Regions from separate parts of the Brucella sp. NBRC 12953 genome, predicted to be linked through region 2. Evidence: riboswitches for the same ligand, from Rfam matches in the RefSeq annotation. Region 2 holds a riboswitch; the other holds the start of a gene.

Region 1 (4,645 bases), on a different contig from region 2:
TTTACCGATTATCCGTTCTGGCTGCGTGCTGTTGCGCAACATCCATCCAAAGTCTATCCGGGTCGTCGCTGGGTCTTCTGGCAGTATTCCGGCTCAGGATTGTCGCAGGGCGTGAACGGCAAGATCGATCTGAATGTCTTCCACGGAAGTGAAGACCAGTGGCACCAGTGGATCGGACGTTTCGCGAGCTGATTTCTGGGGTCGAAATTGAGAGAGCGCTAATCTGATAAGTTAGATTAGCGCTTTAATATTCTGTTTTATATTGATTTATAGATGCTCAGTAAGCTCAATCAGGCTTGCCGATCTTTGCCAGATCATATGGCGTCGATTGATACATCTCATTGATCCAGTTCCCGAAAAGTAGATGTGCATGGCCTCGCCAGCAGTTCTGTGGTTTGCGGCTTGCATCGTCGCTTGGGAAATAGTTGGCTGGCACGGGTGTATCTGGTTGCAGCTGGATATCCCGGAAATATTCATCAGCAAGCGACGTCGTATCGTATTCGACGTGATTGAACATATGAAGTGCGCGGTGCTTCGGGTCTTCCAGCAAGCAAAGACCGCTTTCAGGGCTATCGACGAGAACCTTCAGATTGCTATCTACCGGGATGTCGTCTTTGCGCACTTCCGTCCAACGAGAAACAGGAATTGCAAAGTCGTCTGAAAATCCGCGCAGGTAAGGCGATGCTGGAGCAAGGTTTTGTTGGCTGTAAACACCTGACGCTTTACCGGGCAGGTCATATTTGCTCATGCCATGGAAATGATGCACAGCCGCCTGTGCCGCCCAGCAGATATTGAGCGACCGATGAACATGGGTCTGTGTCCAGTCGAAGACACGCTGCATTTCGTCCCAATATGTGACTTCTTCAAACGGCATACGCTCGACTGGCGCACCGGTAATCACAAAGCCGTCGAAACGTTCGTCCCGCACCTCTTCCCAAGGTCGATAGAAAGAAAGCATGTGATCTGCAGGCGTATGGCGCGCTACGTGATTGGTGATGCGAACAAGCGTCAATTCCAGCTGCAATGGAGTTGAACCCAGAAGACGCGCAATCTGCGTCTCTGTCGTGACCTTGTTTGGCATGAGATTGAGAAGGCCGATTTTCAGCGGCCTGATATCCTGACGGATAGCATCTGCCTCACGCATGACCATAACGCCCTCGGCTTCGAGAACACTGGTTGCGGGCAGATCGTCAGGAATTTTAATAGGCATGTCGCGTCAGTCCTTCGTTATGTGAGAGCGGACGCGTGTGGCTTGATCCGTATATTTGCCGGTTGGCCACATCCTTCCATTTTAGGAAGTACCACCTTGCCCGGAAAGGCAGGTTGGCGTTGGGCGTCGCCCCAACTCTTGATGTGACGCTACTTCTACTCAAACTCCTGCGTCCTGGCAATAGTGTTTGAATGCTTGTAACTCGGCTGTGATGGAATTTTATTCTAACAATTTAACGCGCAAAGTTGCTCCGGTTTAAAGAGCGTCTCCAAGACGAAAAGAACTGTCTTTTACATGCGCGGAACAAGCCGTCGCATTACGCGTTTTTCTTTTATCCGCCTGGTATGGTAAACTGTTGGTAAAAGGGAGGGAAAAATGAGCAACATTATATTTTGGATGGCGCTTGTCATTCTGCCGGTTCTGGCCGGAACTGCTTTCGCTTACCTTCGTCACATGCATCATGGTGATGATTTCTAAGCGGTAATTCAGATTGCGCCTGAAAGCTTCGAATGTTGGAACATTGATCCGATTGGATCAGATCGGAGCTCTAGGCATCTGTTTAACGCGCATCTCTGTCAGAAAACTGTTTCACACTTTTCGGGATGCGCGTTGATGACGTGGCTTACTAACTGTCTTGACGAAATAGATTGATATCAACATTACTAAGTAATGCCAGATAGTCGCGCCGTTCCGTTTGAAACCACGCTTCTTGTGCGTGATACCTGTCTTTGTTTGCATGTTCAGCGTGCAGCCCGTGCGCTTGCCCGTTATTTTGACGAGGAACTTCGCCCTTCTGGTCTCAATAATGGTCAGTTTTCGCTTCTAATGGCATTAAATCGCCCCAGCCCGCCGCCTATGAAGCCGGTGGCGGAACTGTTGGCCATGGATCAAACCACCCTCACCGCAGCATTGAAGCCTTTGCAGCGCAATGGCTGGGTGGAGATTGTCGTAAATCCCGACGATCGCCGCCAACGCCTTCTTTTGCTTACATCTGAAGGACAAACGGTTCTTGCATCAGCTGTTCCTATTTGGACATCGGCTCATGCAAAACTCGAAAGCACGTTCTCCGGCAATAATCTTGAATTATTTCGTCAAGAATTAATGTCACTTTGCCGTTAGGCTCTTTACCATCTGCCTGATAACGTTAGTTTGCGAAGTGCAACTATCGTACGAAAAGCGTGACTCGGGTTCACGCCAACCTCAGGTGGTATAACTTCAATGAACGGACCGGATACCCCCCATATCCTCGTGGTTGGTGCAGGCTTCGGAGGCCTGCAATTAATTCATGATCTCAAAGGTGCCAATGTTCGCATAACCCTTGTCGATCAACGCAATCATCATCTTTTTCAGCCGCTGCTTTATCAAGTTGCAACAACGATCCTCGCTACATCGGAAATAGCCTGGCCAATTCGCCATCTTTTCCGTGATCGTAAGGAAGTGACGACATTGCTCGGCACTGTCGTGGGCGTCGACGCATCCGCAAAACAGGTGCGGCTGGAAGACGGCACAAAGATTAATTATGACACGCTCGTCTTGGCCACTGGCGCACGGCACGCCTATTTCGGCAATGATCAATGGGAAAAGCTGGCACCCGGTCTTAAGGCGTTGGAGGACGCTACGACCATTCGCCGCCGCTTGCTTCTGGCTTTTGAACGCGCAGAGCGCGAAACAGATCCAGAGAGACGGCAGGCACTGCTTACTTTCTCGGTAGTTGGTGGGGGACCAACTGGGGTGGAGCTGGCAGGCATTATCGCAGAGCTGGCCAAGCAGACAATGTGGCCTGAGTTCCGCAATATCGATACGCGTGAGGCGCGTGTGCTGCTTGTAGAGGCAGGGCCACGCATTCTGGCTGCATTTCCAGAAGACTTATCGACTTACGCACAAAATGCTCTTCAGAAGATCGGCGTAGAAGTGCGTCTCGGCGTACCTGTCAAGGAGATCACGGAAGATGGCGTGACCGTTGGCGAAGAGTTTATTCCCTGCAAAACCGCTATCTGGGCTGCTGGTGTCGCCGCATCGCCTGCAGCTTCATGGCTCGGAGCGGAAAGCGATCGTGCAGGCCGCGTTCGCGTGCTTTCCGATCTTACGGTGCCGGGACACGAGAATATCTTTGCGATTGGCGATACAGCCTGGGTTGAAGGACCTGACGGAAAGCCTGTGCCGGGTATTGCGCCTGCCGCAAAACAGCAAGGCGCTTATATTGCAAAGGTTATTCGCAGTCGCGTTTCAAGTAGTGCTGCTCCAGCGCCGTTTCGTTACCGCCATCAGGGCAATCTCGCGACTATTGGTCGAGGTGCTGCCGTGGTTGATATGGGGCGGATCAAGCTTAAAGGTGCAATTGCCTGGTGGGTATGGGGCATCGCCCATATCTTCTTCCTGATCGGCACGCGTAGTCGCGCAGCCGTTGCCTGGAGTTGGCTCTGGACATTTATATCCGGGCAGCACAGTGCGCGCCTGATTACTCAGGGCAAGGCTGCCGAAGATAACAAATAAACAAAACGGCCCGCCAAAAGCGGGCCGTTCCGGTTGCCTGAGAAAGAAGATCAGCCCAATTATTCCGCCGGTTCGAGAACCGGTGTGCCCTGAACGTCGATCACATCGCCCTTCATTGCTGCTGCCAGCATGTCGGTGTCGAGTTCGTTTTCCCAACGCGCCACAACGATGGTTGCAACGGCATTGCCGACGAGATTGGTCAGTGCACGGCATTCCGACATGAAGCGATCAATGCCGAGGATCAGCGCCATACCAGCAACCGGTACTGCCGGAACAACCGAAAGCGTTGCAGCAAGCGTGATGAAGCCTGCACCGGTGATACCAGCAGCACCCTTCGAGCTAAGCATTGCCACGAGAAGCAACAGGATCTGATCAGTGAGCGAAAGCGGAATATCCGTTGCCTGTGCGATGAACAGTGCAGCAAGCGTCATGTAGATATTCGTGCCATCAAGGTTGAACGAATAGCCAGTTGGAATGACAAGGCCCACGACCGAGCGCTTACAGCCCGCTTTTTCCATCTTGTCCATGAGGCTTGGCAAAGCAGCTTCCGACGATGAAGTGCCAAGCACCAGCAGGAGCTCTTCTTTAATGTAGCGAATGAGAGCCAGGATTGAGAAGCCGTTATAGCGTGCAACCGCGCCAAGCACGATCAGAACGAATAGTAGAGCTGTGATGTAGAACGTCGCGATCAGCAAGGCCAGATTGGCAATCGAGCCGATACCATATTTGCCGATGGTGAAAGCCATGGCGCCGAACGCACCAATCGGAGCCGCCTTCATCAGGATCGAAACCAGCTTGAAGACAGGTGCTGTGAGCATCTGTAGGAAGTCGGTGACTGGCTTGCCTTTATCGCCAACCATGGCGAGCGAAATACCAAACAGGACCGAGAAGAAAAGAACCTGAAGGATATCGCCAGACGCGAAGGCGCCAACGATGGTGGTT
Region 2 (4,645 bases):
ATCTGATTGAAGAGCTCTGTCGGGTCAACGTCTGCCGCAGCGTCTGCAAAACCCGCGGGCAAAGCCGCAAAAGCCAGAGCGCCACCGGCGAGGATCAGAAACCCACGCCGGGTAAGGTTAAAAGTGTCGTTGTCTTGCATTTCCCGCTTCCGAAAGGCTTTTTACTACGCATTATCCTACGCAAAACCGCTTCGCACTTTCGCAGGAAATGCTCTGATTATTTCCGGTAGCTCAGGATACGGAGCAAAATAAAGGCAGGAATGACGACGGCTGCACCGAGGATGAGATAATCGGCAAAACCTGCAATGGCAGAGAAGCCCATGTTCCAAAGACGCAGAACGAAATCACGGATGCCATAGAGGATATCGTAAGGCGTCCAATGGAACGCGCTCATCACCACGCCAACCACCAGCGAGATCAGCACAAGCTTGATCAGCACGCGTGCAGGCGTATCGCCAAGAAAACGGTTTACACCATCAGACATGCAAATCTCCAGTATTTGGTCGCCTGCCAACCTGGCAGTTTCGCCGCGGAAAATAGGTCGTCGGCGCAGGATTCGCAAGTAAGCTCATAAATTCAGCGTTCTTTGCGATAATCGCGTGGCGGCTTCTGCTTCTGGCGCACAAACGAGCGGTTCATGCTACGCGTATCCGTAAAGCCGCTGGCGACTGCCACTTCCAGCAACGATAGCCCGGTTTCAGACAGCAGCTCCCGCGCCTTTTTAACGCGCAATTCTTCACGCACCTCAAAAGCCGTGCGCCCCACCGCCATGCGAAAACCGCGCTCCATCTGACGCACCGATATGCCCAGCTTGCGCGCAACATCGATCATCGGAACTGGCTCTTCCAGCGTTTCCTCAAAAATGCGGATCGCCTTACGGATCATCGGTGAACGCACACCATTAAAACTCAACGCCGGCTGTTCCGAGCGCACGAGCTCATAGGGGATCATAAGGATCGACGCGCTTTTACGTGCCAACTCCTCGGAGATTTCATTCTGGATGATCGAAAGTGAAAGCGATGCCGCGCCCAGGCCACCCGCACAGGTATAGTGCCGTCCGCTGCGATGAAAAAGGCTTGTCGTATCAGCGGTATGGCCATCGAAAAGATCGAGAAAATCATCACGATGGAACCAGCTGACACAACAGTTTCGGTCATCAAGCAAGCCGCCCTCAGCCAGCAGAAAGGCTGCTGTGCAAAGGCCCACAACGGTCTTGCCACGCTTATTGGCACGTTTGATAAGGTCAATCAAAGCCTGTTGACGCGGGCGGTACTGCGCAAGCAAACCGCCGACAACTGCCACATAATCGCACTCATCCAGCTCACCGATGGGTGCTGTCGGTTCAATCACCATACCGGAACTGGATGTGACCGGATCGCCCGACAATGTGCAGATTTTCCAGGCACACCGGATCTGGCGGCTTTTATCACGATCATCGGCTGCAAGGCGAAATGGGTCGAGAAACAGGCTGAGGGCCGTCAGCGTAAAACCGGGCAACGCAACGATGCCCACGGACAGACGGCGCGATGGCACATCCGTTATGATTTCCCGAACCTCATCCTTCCCATTTCTCACCTAAGCAGTCCTCCACCACATCCCACTTTATACGAACGGGATCAGGAAGAACGCAATCACCTGAAATGCTTGGAGAGCTTAAGTTGCTGCGCCTGATAGTTCGATCCCAGATCGAGGCCATAGAGCGCTTTCGGGCGATTCAACATATGCTCATAAACAAGACGGCCGACAATCTGGCCATGTTCGAGAATGAACGGGACTTCATGACTGCGCACTTCCAGAACCGCACGGCTTCCCGTTCCACCAGCAGCGGTGTGACCGAAGCCCGGATCAAAGAAGCCTGCATAATGCACACGGAATTCACCGACCAGCGGGTCGAAAGGCGTCATTTCCGCTGCGAAAAGCGGCGGCACATGCACCGCTTCGCGCGAAACGAGGATATAGAATTCATCCGGGTCGAGCACCAGTTCACGCGACCCACGATCATAGATCGGCTCCCAGAAGTCGAGAACGTCATTGGCAGCTCGCTTATCGACATCGACAACAGCTGTGTGATGCTTTCCGCGATAGCCGATCAGCTTGTCTTTATCACCCGACAGATCAACTGACAGCGCGATGCCGCCGCCAGAGATATTTGGCTGTTCTGCAGCCACCAACGTTTCGTTCTGATGCAATGTTGCAAGTTCTGCTTCAGTGAGCTGGGCACGTCCCTGACGGAAACGGATTTGCGACAGGCGCGAGCCAGTGCGTGCAACAATCGGGAAAGTACGTGGGCTGACTTCGAGATAAAGCGGGCCATTATAGCCAGCAGGCACCTTGTCGAACTCCTGCGCACCATCGGCGATAACGCGGGTGAAAATATCAAGGCGGCCCGTCGAGCTTTTCGGGTTAGCGGAAGCAGACAATTCCGGCGAAAGCGACAAGCTTTCAAGCAATGGCACGATATAGACGCAGCCGGTTTCAAGCACCGCGCCTGCGGTCAAATCGATCTCGTGAAGCTTGAGACGTTCCAGCTTGTCGATAACCGGCGTTCCCGGACCGGGCATGAAGGATGCGCGCACACGATAGGCTTTCACACCCAATCGCAGGTCAAGACTTGCAGGCTGAATCTGATCGGCATCCAATGGACGCGCAGATTTGAGCAAACCGCTTTCAAACAGCGCGGCAATATCCGCATCTGCCAGAATTCCTGCTTCCCTCTGTGTCATACCACTGAACTCCGTGAATTACTTAAAATTGGTCTAAGACCATTGACCGCTCTAAGCACCGATGCCAACCCTCAAAGCCCTTGGTTTCGGGGTTTTCCGCAGGAATCAGAGGCCAAGCACCTTTCACCGGCAGCTCTTTTCCTGAAAACTGACCTTCCAAGCATTGACGACCCTGCCCAAGAGGCATAAGGAAAAAGTGTTCCGTGGTGATTTGGCCGGCCGGCTTGCAGCCACGTTAAAGAATTCGCTAAAATAAGGCCGCGGTTCGTTACCGGCCTTTTGCGTGTTCGCGAGGCCGGTTTTTTATTGGGCGCCGAGGCATTTCCAGGCCCCGGCCGACCAGCTTTCGACAGGTTGGAAAAAAATGACGAATAAGACTACCCGTAAGTTACGCCCGGCAACTCAGCTCGTTCATGCAGGATCGCTGCGTTCGGGCTTTGCAGAGTTGTCCGAAGCCCTCTATCTGACGCAGGGCTTTCTTTACCCGACGGCAGAAGCCGCTGAAGCGCGATTCACAGGCGAAGACCCGGGGTTCATCTATTCGCGTTATGCCAACCCAACCACAGACATGTTTGAAAAGCGCATGTGTGCGCTTGAAGGTGCCGAAGATGCGCGCGCCTTCACCTCCGGTATGGCGGCGGTCGCCGCCTCCATTCTCTGTCAGGTACAGGCTGGAGAACACGTCATCTGCGCACGCGCCGTCTTTGGGTCGTCGCGTTACATTATTGAAACGCTGCTGCCGCGCTATGGCGTTGAGTTTTCGATCATCGACGGCTCAAAGATTGAAAACTGGAAAGCAGCTGTTCGTCCGAACACCAAAGTGATGTTGCTCGAAAGCCCGTCGAACCCGACGCTCGAAGTGATCGACATTGCTGCTGTCGCAGACATTGCCAACGAAATCGGCGCAAAGCTGATCGTCGACAACGTGTTTGCAACGCCGCTTTACCAGAAGCCACTGGAACTCGGCGCGCATATCGTCGTCTATTCGACCACCAAGCATATTGATGGTCAGGGCCGTTGTCTTGGCGGGATCATTCTTTCCGATCAGGAGTGGACTGAAGAAGTTCTCCAGCCTTACTTCCGTCATACCGGTCCGGGTATGAGCCCATTTAATGCATGGATCATGCTCAAAGGCCTCGAAACGCTCGGTGTTCGCGTGCGTCAGCAGACACAGTCGGCTGCAGCCGTTGCCGATGCGCTTGCCGGTCAGGCAGGTGTGAAACAGGTCATTTATCCCGGCCGCGCTGACCACCCACAAGCCGATATCATCGCCAAGCAGATGACTGGCGGCTCGACGCTGATTGCGCTGGAACTCGAAGGCGGCAAGGAAGCTGCGTTCAAGTTTGAAAATGCGCTGCAGGTCTTCAGCATTTCCAACAATCTGGGCGATGCAAAGAGCATCATCACTCATCCCGCCACAACTACGCATCAGAGCCTCACGGACGAAGCCCGCGCGGAACTCGGTATTTCTGACGGTATGTTGCGTATCTCCGTCGGTCTCGAAGATCAGGATGATCTGGTTGAGGATGTGCTGGAAGCGCTAGCTGCCACTCGATAACAAAAATCGACTAATTTTGCAGCTTTCGACCGCAAAACGATGCATAAACGACGCAATTGCCGGAACATTTCGGCAATTGCGCTGCATTTGTCGGCATCAACTCGTTGACCTCCCGCGCAACTTTAGCGATAGGTGAGACAAGTAGACTTGATGCGATTCAAAGGCGGGTGCGTATGTACAAAGCGGTAACGCGGGGTATCGAAGTAACGGCTGAACCGTTTTATCTCGAAGACCAGTCCGAGCCAGAAGACAACCGCTATGTCTGGGGCTACCGGATCACAATCGCCAACAATTCATCTCAGACTGTACAGTTGCGCTCGCGTTACTGGCAGATCACAGACGGCAATGGCCATATTGAAGAAGT

What was found. Region 2 has a riboswitch for S-adenosylmethionine ahead of ABWV94_RS04435 (O-succinylhomoserine sulfhydrylase). Riboswitches for the same ligand answer to the same signal wherever they lie in the genome.
Positions count from the first base shown of each region.
Region 1: linked by a shared signal. The riboswitch ahead of ABWV94_RS16420 (homoserine O-succinyltransferase) and the one ahead of ABWV94_RS04435 (O-succinylhomoserine sulfhydrylase) in region 2 are both predicted to bind S-adenosylmethionine.

Region 1 is NZ_BAABSV010000006.1:310,234-314,878, reverse strand. It holds gene ABWV94_RS16425 (GH25 family lysozyme) at 1-192, shown strand, start outside; gene ABWV94_RS16420 (homoserine O-succinyltransferase) at 287-1,210, opposite strand; SAM-I-IV-variant riboswitch at 1,252-1,360, opposite strand; gene ABWV94_RS16415 (MarR family winged helix-turn-helix transcriptional regulator) at 1,880-2,329, shown strand; gene ABWV94_RS16410 (NAD(P)/FAD-dependent oxidoreductase) at 2,429-3,703, shown strand; gene ABWV94_RS16405 (dicarboxylate/amino acid:cation symporter) at 3,763-4,645, opposite strand, start outside.
Region 2 is NZ_BAABSV010000002.1:99,773-104,417, forward strand. It holds gene ABWV94_RS04415 (CAP domain-containing protein) at 1-140, opposite strand, end outside; gene ABWV94_RS04420 (DUF6460 domain-containing protein) at 218-484, opposite strand; gene ABWV94_RS04425 (GlxA family transcriptional regulator) at 577-1,575, opposite strand; gene ABWV94_RS04430 (2'-deoxycytidine 5'-triphosphate deaminase) at 1,632-2,723, opposite strand; SAM riboswitch at 2,917-2,997, shown strand; gene ABWV94_RS04435 (O-succinylhomoserine sulfhydrylase) at 3,088-4,281, shown strand; gene apaG (Co2+/Mg2+ efflux facilitator ApaG/CorD) at 4,455-4,645, shown strand, end outside.